Regions from separate parts of the Gottschalkia purinilytica genome, predicted to be linked through region 3. Evidence: a T-box and tRNA genes for the amino acid it is inferred to sense, from the RefSeq annotation. Region 3 holds a T-box; the other regions hold tRNA genes.
The links. The T-box of region 3 lies ahead of leuS (leucine--tRNA ligase). A T-box ahead of a tRNA ligase gene usually reads a tRNA of that ligase, here a tRNA-Leu.
Positions count from the first base shown of each region.

Region 1: it has a tRNA-Leu gene. The T-box ahead of leuS (leucine--tRNA ligase) is inferred to sense a tRNA for this amino acid. The anticodon was not compared.
Region 2: it has a tRNA-Leu gene. The T-box ahead of leuS (leucine--tRNA ligase) is inferred to sense a tRNA for this amino acid. The anticodon was not compared.

Region 1 covers NZ_LGSS01000011.1:29,539-33,696, reverse strand. Annotated here, with positions in the region: gene clpX (ATP-dependent Clp protease ATP-binding subunit ClpX) at 1-481, opposite strand, end outside; gene clpP (ATP-dependent Clp endopeptidase proteolytic subunit ClpP) at 503-1,087, opposite strand; gene tig (trigger factor) at 1,129-2,415, opposite strand; tRNA gene CLPU_RS11305 (tRNA-Leu) at 2,784-2,868, opposite strand; gene CLPU_RS11300 (tocopherol cyclase family protein) at 2,957-3,928, opposite strand; gene CLPU_RS11295 (NAD(P)H-dependent flavin oxidoreductase) at 4,097-4,158, opposite strand, start outside.
Region 2 covers NZ_LGSS01000003.1:236,063-240,220, forward strand. Annotated here, with positions in the region: gene rsxC (electron transport complex subunit RsxC) at 1-336, opposite strand, end outside; gene CLPU_RS04485 (hypothetical protein) at 640-1,515, opposite strand; tRNA gene CLPU_RS04490 (tRNA-Leu) at 1,649-1,732, opposite strand; gene CLPU_RS04495 (peptide ABC transporter substrate-binding protein) at 1,786-3,519, opposite strand; gene CLPU_RS04500 (nicotinate phosphoribosyltransferase) at 3,541-4,158, opposite strand, start outside.
Region 3 covers NZ_LGSS01000004.1:281,433-285,590, reverse strand. Annotated here, with positions in the region: gene CLPU_RS06170 (hypothetical protein) at 1-756, shown strand, start outside; gene ric (iron-sulfur cluster repair di-iron protein) at 1,287-2,000, opposite strand; T-box leader at 2,472-2,683, shown strand; gene leuS (leucine--tRNA ligase) at 2,744-4,158, shown strand, end outside.

The sequences.
Region 1 (4,158 bases), on a different contig from region 3:
GTTTTAAGAGAATATTCTCAACATCTTCTCCAACATATCCAGCTTCTGTTAAAGAAGTAGCATCAGCTATAGCAAAAGGTACATTTAATATTTTTGCTAAAGTTTGTGCAAGTAGTGTTTTTCCAGATCCAGTAGGTCCTATCATAACTATGTTACTTTTGTGTACCTCAACTTCATTATTTGAAGATTTCTTGTTTATTCTCTTGTAATGGTTATAAACTGCAACAGCTAGAGCTTTTTTAGCTTTATCTTGTTGTACTACATACTCATCTAATATCTCTTTTATTTCTGCTGGTTTTGGAAGATCTTTTAAATCTATATCTATTGCATCTTCAAATTCTTCTTCTATTATTTCTTGACATAATTCTATACACTCATCACAAATATAAACATTAGATGGACCAGCAACAAGTCTTCTCACTTGTTCTTGAGATTTTCCACAAAAAGAGCATTTAAGCTGCTTGTCATCAAATTTTGACATTGTCACACCTCGCTTACAATGTTATTTCTTAAATGTTATAACTTCATCAATTAAACCATACCCTTTAGCCTCTTCAGCAGACATGTAGTTATCTCTGTCTGTATCTTTCTCTATTTTCTCTAGAGGTTGACCTGTCCTTTCACTTAGTATCTTGTTTATTTTATGTTTCATTTTTATTATTCTTTCTGCGTGTATTCTTATGTCCTCTGCTTGCCCTCTAGTTCCCCCAAGTGGCTGATGAATCATAACTTCTGCATTTGGAAGAGCATATCTCTTTCCTTTTGTTCCAGCAGCAAGTAAGAAAGCTCCCATACTGGCAGCCATACCTATGCATATAGTTGAAACATCTGGTTTTATATATTGCATAGTATCATATATAGCAAATCCGGAAGTTATCGATCCTCCTGGACTATTTATATATATTTGTATATCTTTATCTGGATCCTCTGCTTCCAAGAACAAAAGTTGTGCTACTACTAGACTAGCAGTAACGTCATTTATTTCATCATTTATAAAGATAATTCTATCTTTTAAAAGTCTAGAATAAATATCATATGACCTTTCCCCTCTATTTGTTTGTTCAACGACTACTGGTACCAAAGCCATATTTATCCCCTCCTGAAAATTGCTTATTAGACAACTAACTTTTAAACTAATTTAGCACTATCTACTAAAAAGTCTATTGCCTTTCTTTTAATTATTCCCATTTTTATATAATCTAAATCATTTTCATCTAAGTTCTTTGTGAACTTATCTACATCTTGACCATATTGCTTAGATAATTTTTCTATCTCATTATTTAGTTCTTCTTCACTAGCTTCAATTCCTTCTTTTTTACCTATAGCTTCTATTACTAAATCACCTTTTACAAACTTTTCAGCATCTTCTTTGAATTGTGCTCTAAAATCACTAAATTCCATACCTGTTAATTCAAGATATTTTGATAGATCTAAACCTTGATAGCTTAGTCTATAACCAAATTCATTTACATTAACATCTATTTGTCTTTCAATCATAGCTTCTGGAATTTCAACTTCGCTTAATTCACAAGCTTTTTCTATAATTTTATTTTCTATTTCTACTTTTTCTTTATTTTTAGCTTGTTCTTCTAATCTTACTTTTATATCTTTTTTTAGTTCTTCTAATGTATCAAATTCACTAACATCTTTAGCTAACTCGTCATCTAACTCAGGTAATTCTTTTACTTTTATTTCATGTATTGTTACTTTAAATATAGCTTCTTTTCCTGCTAAGTTTTCAGCATGATATTCTTCTGGGAAAGTTACTTTTACTTCTACTTCCTCATCTTTGTTTTTTCCAACTAATTGTTCTTCAAATCCTGGAATAAATGCTCCTGATCCTATTTCTAGTGTTTGATTTTCAGCTGTTCCACCTTCGAATTGCTCTTCTCCTACAAACCCAGAATAATCTATAGTAAGTATATCTCCCTCTTTAACAGGTCTATCTTCTGCTTCAATTATTCTTGCATTTCTATTTTGTATTGTTTTTAATTCTTCATTAACATCTTCATCAGTAACATTATACTCAACTTTTTCTACTTCTATACCTTTATAGTCTCCTAGATTTACTTCAGGTTTAACTGTAACATCTACTACAAATACTACCGGTTTTCCTTTTTCTATAGCTTCAACATCTAAATCTGGTCTAGCAACTGGATCTAATCCGTGTTCTTTTATAGCTGCTTCGTATACTTCAGGGAATATTATATTTATAGCTTCTTCATAAAATACTCCTTCTCCATAGTTTAATTCTATAATTTTTCTTGGAGCTTTTCCCTTTCTAAATCCATGAATATTGAATTTGCCTTTGTTTTTGTTATAAGCACTTTGTACTCCTTTTTCAAAAGTTTGTGCATCTACTTCGATCTTTAGTGTAACTTGATTCTTTTCCTTTTTTTCAATTTTTGAACTCATTAAAAATTCCTCCTTAGATTTTATAAATTATCCAACAAGCTTATTCTTCTTTTAACTTATTCTTCTTTTAAAATATAATTAACGTTCATTTAGTTTATAATGGTTAAATATGACGCTACAGATAGATATATTCAAATAAAAAAGCAATTTTTAGAGTTTATAGGCTGTCCTTTATTCTAAGTACCTAAAACGTTGTTTTCATAATTAACCATTATATTATAACACAAAATTTTTTGATGTCCAATGTTGGAAATGACCGTATTTATAAATGTATTCATCTATTAAATTTGTTACTTATTAAGTATATTATACGAACCAGCATATATATGTGAATATGAAAAAAACCAATGGATAATCCATTGGTTAAATGGTGCGGAAGAGAGGACTTGAACCCCCACGCCGTATGGCACTAGATCCTAAGTCTAGCGCGTCTGCCAGTTCCGCCACTTCCGCATGAAGTATTTATTTTTTAATTGTTTTTTAAGGACAAATACTATTATATCACTTTCAAATATAATGTCAATACTTTTTTAAAGTTTTTTTATAAAATTTGCATTTCTCCTCCATACTCTATTCCTGCACAATTACCTACACCTTTAAATATAGTTTCATTTATTTTATTATTAAATAATTCCACAGTTATTTTTCCATTTAAACTTTCATCAACTAATGGTATCATATTACCATCTTTAGGACCTTTACATTGTATGAATTCATATTTATTACTATAAGTCATAACATTTAAATTCAAGCGACCTTTCGTGAAAACTATATTTACATCATTATCTTTTTTTATAATTTTCATCTTACTTCTATTTATAGTTGTGAATTTATAAAACTTATCTTCAACCATAATTGATACTAAAAATCCACTAAAAGTAGTACATATAAAAGGAACTCTTCCTATTGAACATGTAAATGCTACTCTCTTGTTATCAAATGAATTAGATTGTATCCATATCCAAGATTTAGGAAATGATCTTCCCCAATTTTTTTCTATATAGACTTTTCCTCCTGTAAAGTCTATATAATCTCCATTTATGTTTAAACCTCCAATAATATTTCCGTCGATACAACAGACATGACTATAGCACTCCATAAAAGTAAGGTAATTATAAAATCCCATGCTTCCAGGATTAACTATAGAATCTGGCCACTTCTTAACATTTTCAAATTTGATATTACCACTAATATTATCTTTTTCATTATTAATATTAAGACTTATACCACTAAGTGAAAAATTATTATCTTCTATAGCTATAGAAAATTTATCTTTTTTGAATTTAAAACTACTACTATTAAATTTAATATAGTTGTATTTCACTTTTTTACCATCTAAAACCTGAATAAAAGAATGATTGAATTTTAAGCTATTTCCTTTAGCTATTCCTGGTATGAAGGCAAATACATTATCACAGTTTTTATCTACTATTTTAAAATACCATCCTTCAAAAAAATTCTTTTTTCTATTTACACCATGATAAAGATCCGGATTTCTTATTTCTTTAAACATATTTCCTCCTTGACTTTATGATTATACTAATAATCATATTATTTACCAAGTAAGCAAATAAAAATCTCCCTTTATGTATACATAAAGGGAGAAGCTAAATTCTATCGCATTTAAATCTATATTATAACTAGCGTAAATATAAAATATCTTATCTATTAATCGATTATTTTATAAAGCTCCTTCAGCTTCAAGTACTAAGCTAGCCATTAGTTCTTTTACACTGACTATTT
Region 2 (4,158 bases), on a different contig from region 3:
ACTTTCATGTACTTCATTTGCTCCGTCAGATTCTATTACTACAGACATTACTTTCTCTCCTGAAGGAGAATCTGCTAATAATATTTTCTTTACAGTACCCGAAATACTTGAATGTATAGGAGCTGATACAAAACCAGTTGGTTCTCCAATTTTTTGACCTACTTTTACCTTATCACCAACTTTTACTATAGGATCACAAGGTGCTCCTATATGTTGATGTAAAGGAATTGTTACTGTTGTAGGTTCTTTAGCTTTTTCTGTTTTAAACTTTTCAGAAAACCTCTTTGAGTATGGAGGATGTATTCCGCCTCTAAAAGTAAAGCTTTTTAAACTCATATATTTCACCTCTTACTTTCAAAATTAATATATTTATATTTTAAATTAATGCATTCTAAGTTTATTAAATTTATGTTTTGAATTTTATTGACTGGGATATACTTAAAAATGAAGTAAATGATATAAATAGAGGTTAATAATCATGATTGCATAATTATTAACTTGCACAAGAATATATTAATATATAAAGAAGTAATATGCAATACAATATATTATTTAATATTACATTTTTTGACCTTATATTTATAATAACTCATTATTTACTTTTTTGCATATACAAAGAACCCTTATTTAAGGGTTCTTTTACTGGTTATAGTAGTTTATATAATCAAAAAACGCTCGCATGAATCCGGAGTAACTTTTTTTAATACTCTCCTTACTTTTTATATCAAAGGATACTAATACATTTTTTCTATTCTTAAGATGTATCTCAAGTACATTCCTAATTTTCTTGAGATCTTCACTATGTGTATCACTAGAAACTTCTTTTATTTTAGAATCTATAATTTCTGTATTCTTATCTAATTTACTCTTTAAATTATTTATTTCAGAATCATCCATAGCCTTTCTCCATAAGTCTAATTCTTCTTTATATACTTGATTTATACTTCTAACTACTTCTTGCATTTTATTTATATATTTTTCTTCATAATCATAGTATTGCAATTCTTTCTTCTTTATATAAATAGTATTTAAAGTAGCATCTTTATATTCCTTTTTTATTTTTAAAAAACTATCTTTAACATTTTGTTTCTCAAAGCTAATTTCTGTATAAACCTTATAAGAATCAAATTTTGAAATATAACCTAATAATTTTTTATTATTAAGTTTTTTTAATTCTTTTCTGGCACTATCAATATCAGAAAAACTTCCTATACCTATATTATATAATTCAAAACCTTCTATATATATACTTTTTAATTTATCTCTATTCTGTTTTCTCTCTTCATCACTTTTATTGTTTCCTACCTTAGTATTAGTCTGAATATTATTTTTGTTTTTAATATTATTATCTTTATTTTTGGGGAGCCATTTAGATATTACTGGTACTATAACTTTTTTTGCCATAATATCTCCACCGATTACAGAAATAATAGGTATAATTATAAAAAAAGCTATAAGGAGTATATTTTTTTCTTTCTTTTTATACTTTTTCTTCTTCCTTATAGTTAATCTCAAAGATATCCCCCCTCTTAGCTATAACTTTAGTTAACTACTTCTATATTTTTCTTTTCTTTCCTTCTTTTGTGAAAAGCCTAATAAAAAAGAAACAGATAAAAATTTTTATCTGTTTCTTTTTTTATTTTATATATGGTGCGGGTGATGGGACTTGAACCCATACGTCATCGACACACGCCCCTCAAACGTGCCTGTCTGCCTATTCCAGCACACCCGCATTTAAGGTTACAAAATAAATTATAACCCCAATATTTTTAAAAGTCAAGAAATTTATTTATTACTATTTTGAAATTTTTTAGGTATATACCAGTTTTGTATTTCATCATATACATTTACAAAACTAGGTTGTATATCTCCTTCGACTCTTTTGTATCCTAGTATAGATCCATTTGTAAAAAACAAACTAACATAAGGTAATTCATCTAAAATATACTTTTGTAACTTAGCATAAGCTTTTTTCTTTTCTTCTCTTGAAATAGATGATTTTACATTATTTAATAAGTCATCCATTTTTTCATTATTATAGTTTATAAAATTATCTGTTCCAGACGAGTGAAACATAAAAGATATATCTGGTATGTAAGACAGTTCCCATCCTAGCACAGCTACTTGATAGTTTCCTGAAGTCAGTTTACTCTGTAGTTGTTGCCAGTCTGTGAGTTCTGTCTCTTCTGTTACATTTTCAAGTTCTATATCTTTATAGTCTTTTTCTACTTCTATTCCTATACTTTTCAGATTACTTGCTATTATATCAGTTGTTTTCATTCTCAATTGATTAGAAGAATTAGTAGTAATTTTTATAGTAAGTTTCTTACCATTTTCGTCTTCATATATTCCGTCTTCATTTTTATCAGTCCATCCTGCCGACTCTAATATTTTTCTAGCTTTTTTAACATTATACTTATAAGTTATATTTTTTTTAGAAAGTAACCATGAATCTGGGTGTATTGGAACATCTGCTTTAGTAGCATGTTTTAAATATACTTTTTCTACTATAGTATCCCTGTCTATTCCATAGGCAATTGCCTTTCTTAAAGCTTTTCCTTTTTCATCTTGAAATAACTCGTCTTTAAAATTAAATGCTAAAAATTCGTAATTTCTTGAGGGAAATTCATATTTTTTCACACTTTCATTTTGTGCATACGATTCCCAGTCTATCCCTAGACTAGAAGCTATGTTTACTTGTCCTGAATCAAAAGATACTAAAGATAATTTTTCATCTTTTAAAATCTTTCCTATAATTCTTTGTATATGGGGTTTTTCTCCCCAATATTCATCGTTTATATCTAGTTTAACAGACTTTAACTTTTCATATTTAGTTTTTTTATACGGTCCAGTCCCTATAGGATTATATCCTTGTAACGATAATGCTCTATCATAAGATCCTTGACTTACATCTCCACCACCAGTAAATCTATGCTTAGGCACTATCGGAAAAGTTAGAGTCTCCAATACATCACTAAACGTCTCACTAAAGTTTATTGTTATATTATAAATATCATGAACCTCTATACTAGATATCTTTTGAATATTAGCAACTCCATTTGTACTATATAAATCTGGAATTAATTCTGAATATTTAGAACTTGTAGATCCATACTTTAGAGTATCTATAGTAAATTTAACATCTTCTGAAGTAAAATCTGTTCCATCATGCCATTTTACATTTTCTCTTAGTTTTATATTTATACTCTGTCCGTTATTTTCTATTGTATATTTCTCTGCCAAAATATTTTTTATATTTAAGTTTTTATCTATGCCAAATAAACCTTCAAAGATAAGTTTATTAAAATAATATAAACTACTGTCTGTACTTAAAAGAGGATTCAATGTCTTTACGTTAGTTATAGGTACAGTTATTTCACCACCATCAACAGCTTTTTCTTTCTTAATTTTTTCTTGTTGCTTTTCACCAGTGGCTACTTTACTGCCTACACTACAAGCAACTATACTTATTGTTATTACTAAAATAAGCAATATACAAGCTAATCTTTTGATTTTCAATGCACACTTCCTCCTTAAATACTACAGCATCTTAACTAATCTCTGATTACTTATTATCCCCGGTATTCTTCCTCTTTTTGCAACCGGTTTCCCTTCTATTTCTTTTATATCCATAGTCATATCTATAGCAGGAGCTCCTGATATGTAACTTCCTACTCCAAATGAATCTACACCTGCCTCAGATAAAATTTTTATTTTATCTGGCTTTAATCCACCCGAAACAAATATCTTAACCCAATTATATCCTTCAAGATCCAATCTTGCTCTAATTTCTTTTACTAGCTCTGGAGTAACCCCTCCTCTTTCACTAGGAGTATCTAATCTTATTCCATATAGTCTTTCTCCCATTTCCTTAGCAAGTCGTAACGTTTCTTCAACCTCATCTTTAAAAGTATCAACTAAAACGATTCTTTTATAATCATTTGGCATTATCTCATCATATGCCTTAGCAACTTCTAGAGTATCTCCAGCAACTAAAAAAGCTGCATGAGGTAAAGTTCCTGTAGGATTTTCTCCGATTAGCTTAGCTGTTAATATGTTACTTACAGAACCTGCTCCCCCTATTTTTGCTGCTCTTTCCATAACTGGAGCTACTGAAGGATGGACGTGTCTTGTTCCAAAGCATATAAATCCTTTTTC
Region 3 (4,158 bases):
AAGAAATTTAAAGTAAATGAAATATTTAGAGATGAAAACATTAAGTTAAAGGAAGAAAAGTATATATTAGATATTAAACGAGGAGATGTTACTGGTGATAATAAAGAAGATACTATATTTTTGCTAGGAAAGAAAAAATCGAAAAATTCATTGTACGCTGAAAACTTAAGTATAGTTGTTAAAAATGAGACTAGTAAAAAATACATATTAATGGAGATTCCAAATTCCAGTGGAGAAAAGAATATACTATTTTTAGGAGACTTTAATGGAGATAAGATAAAGGATGTTTTAGTTGAAAGTTCATTAAAAGAAAACAGTCAAAATAAAGTACAAGGTATATATACTTTTATAGATAATAATATAGTAACTTTAGTATCTAATGAAGAATTAAATAGAAATATAAATTTTGAGTTAGAATTTAAAGATGATTATATAGCCAGTATAAATAATAAAGAAACAAGGTCAGCTACGATGATAGACATATCTTCTAAAAAAGAAATTTATATAGGTACTATATATAATGAAGATGGAAAAGTAATAAACAATAAAAAGCTAAATATTTCAGGATATGAATATATAAGACCTGTTGATAATAACCTTGATGGAGTGTATGAATTAGAAGGCCATACTAAAATCATAGGAGAATTTGATACTGATATAATAAGTACCATGATATCGCTAATAGAATATAAAGATAAAAAATTTAAGATTAAAAGCATTGAAAATAGAAATTATATGTATATGGAGTACGAATAAAGAATATTTAGTTTGTAAAAATAATATTTTATTGAAATTTAGATTAATAAAAAAAGGAAAACCGAGAAAGTTTTCCTTTTGCTTTTAGGTAAGACTATTTATAACTTTTAATTTTAACAAGTTTTCAGTGAGAATTATATTAAAAAAATCTTAGTATCTAAGCTATAGTAACTTTGTTTATAAACCTTATTTTGATACATTAGTTATTTGTTTAAACTTCCATCTCATATTCATTCCTCCTTTAAGATTTTTATTGACTAGTCTTAATAAATACAATTATATTTACTATCTGTGATAGTTTTGTGAGTTTTTATTAATAGGTTTTAGATAATTTATATAATAAATCAATAGTTATAATATTTTCACTTCAACAAAGGGGAGATAAGAATTGTAACACTTTTAGATCAATTCAATTTAAGTAGATATTCAAATATAAAAAAAGACTAAGATATTAAAAATTACTTTCATATCTTAGTCTTTTTTTATATTATTAAAAGTTCTATTTTATTATTGATTGTGGATGATAAGATTTAGCCTTTTATTTTTTCAAATAGAATATTATTTTCTAAATGAACATGATTAAACAAGTCTTTTTCTATATCTTTTAGATTTTCATATGCTAATTCAAATGACTTACATGCGTTTTCTGGAAGCTCATAATTATTTGTAACTTTTCTGATTTCTTTTATAATGTTTCCAGCTACATCATGTTCATGCTCAGTTTCTGATAATATGTTCAAAATATTATTCAGTACTTCCTTATCTTTATTTTCTTCAAAAATTTTAATTAAAGGAAATAGAACTTCTTCTTCTTTAATTAAATGTTCTTCAATTTCAACTTTAAACTGATTAAAAAGTTTATGAACTTTAGAAAGCATATCACCATTTTTAGAGTAATGAGCTTTTAAAATCTTTGATATTAAATTTTCTGTAATAGGAAGTTGATTTCTCATATAAGCATGATGAGTATTTAGTATATGATCAATTATTTTTATATTATTTTCTTTTCTCCAGTCTATATCTTCTTTTGAACTAATGGAATTATATTTTTCATAAGACTCATTTAATTCATCTATTATTAAAGCTACATCAGAATCAACTTTATCTTCTATAACAGCATTATCTAGAGTTCTATTACCACCACAACAGAAGTCTAATTTATATTTCATAAATATTTCAGAAGCTTTTGGGAATTCTGCAACTATTTCTCCAACTTTTTGATTTTTATTGAATTTGTCTTTCATACCTCTCACTCCTTTAAGTGATTTATGTAACTTTATTATAAATATAAAGGAAAAATTTATATGTGATTACAATCAAAATGAAATAAAAATATTGAGTAAATAAACTTTTAACAAGCTATATAGGGCCATGATCTAATAAATAAAACTATTTTATATGGATATATTATTATAACTATTTAATTTAAAATATAAATTAGCCTTTCTATGATAGTTAATTTCTTATACTAGAATTATTAGTTTTAAATTATTAAATCTTTAATAAAGTATTAAAATAGTATTCACAATACTATTAATACTTACAAGTACAACAGGTTAAATTAAAAGTTTTATATAGTTTATCCTATTAAATATTGTTTATGTATCAAAGAAAGTTTATTATTAATGGAGTTTGGAAATAATGATAAGTATAGAAAGTTGTAATAAAAATTGATTTTTAGTAAAAAATTTGATACAATACACTCAAAATGATAATTTTAGGCTTTGAAGAGAAATAGTAGATAAACAATTGTTTCCAGAGAGCTAACGTATGGTGCAAGTTAGCAACAATTTTAGTCGAACTCATCTCTGAGTCGTTAAGGTGAAGGATAGTAGTCTTAACCGGATAGATCCGTTAAACTTGTTAAGTGGGTAGAGTTTTCTACCAAATAGAGTGGTACCGCGATAATAAAACCTTCGTCTCTATATATAGAAGATGAGGGTTTTTTGTATTTTTACATAAAACTGCAAAAAAGGACGTGAGATAAATGAAAGAATATAATCCAAAAGCGATTGAGAAAAAGTGGCAAGATATTTGGGATGAAAAGGGAACTTTTCATGCTTTAGATGATAAATCAAAGCCTAAATTTTATGCATTAATAGAGTTCCCTTATCCATCTGGACAGGGATTACATGTTGGTCATCCAAGACCATATACAGCATTAGATATAGTTTCTAGAAAGAGAAGATTACAAGGATATAATGTACTATATCCTATGGGATGGGATGCATTTGGACTTCCTACTGAAAATTATGCTATAAAAAATAAAATACATCCTAAGAAAGTTACAGAACAAAATGTTGCAAGATTTAAGTCGCAACTAAAATCACTTGGCTTATCTTTCGACTGGTCAAGAGAAATCAATACAACAGATCCAGAATACTATAGATGGACTCAATGGATATTCTTAAAACTATTTGAAAAAGGGTTAGCATATAAAGAAGAATCATCTATAAACTGGTGTACTGAATGTAAAGTAGGACTTGCAAATGAGGAAGTTGTAAATGGTGGTTGTGAGCGTTGTGGTGGAGAAGTTGTAAGAAAAACTAAAAATCAATGGATGTTAAAAATAACAGAATATGCAGAAAGATTAATTAAAGACCTAGATTTAGTGGATTATATTGATAGAGTTAAAATCCAACAAAAAAATTGGATAGGTAAGTCACAAGGTATGGAAGTTAATTTTAATATAACAGGTGAAAATAAAGTAACTGTATATACAACAAGACCAGACACTTTATTTGCAGTAACATATGTTACTTTATCACCAGAACATCCTCTTATTAATAAATTAAAAGATAAAATAACTAATTTTGATAAAATAGAAGCATATAGAGAGTCTGCAAGTAAAAAATCAGACTTTGAAAGAACAGAACTAGTTAAAGAAAAAACAGGAGTACAAATTGAAGGAATAACTGCTACGAATCCTGTGAATGGAAAAGAAATACCTGTTTGGATATCAGATTATGTATTAATGTCTTATGGTACAGGAGCTGTAATGGCTGTTCCAGGACATGATACAAGAGACTGGGAATTTGCTAAAACATTTAACTTACCTATTATAGAAGTTGTTAAAGGTGGAGATATAGAAAAAGAAGCTTTTACAGATATAGAATCAGGAACGATGATAAACTCAGATTTTCTAGATGGATTAAGTGTAAAAGAAGCTAAAGAAAAAATAAGCTCTTGGTTAGAAGAAAAAGGAATAGGCAAAAGAAAAACTAACTATAAGTTAAGAGACTGGTTATTCTCAAGACAAAGATACTGGGGAGAACCAATACCAGTGGTTCATTGTGATAAGTGTGGTTGGGTAGCTTTACCAGAAGAAGAATTACCACTAATGCTACCAGAAGTAGAAAGTTATGAACCAACAGATAATGGAGAATCGCCACTTGCTAATAT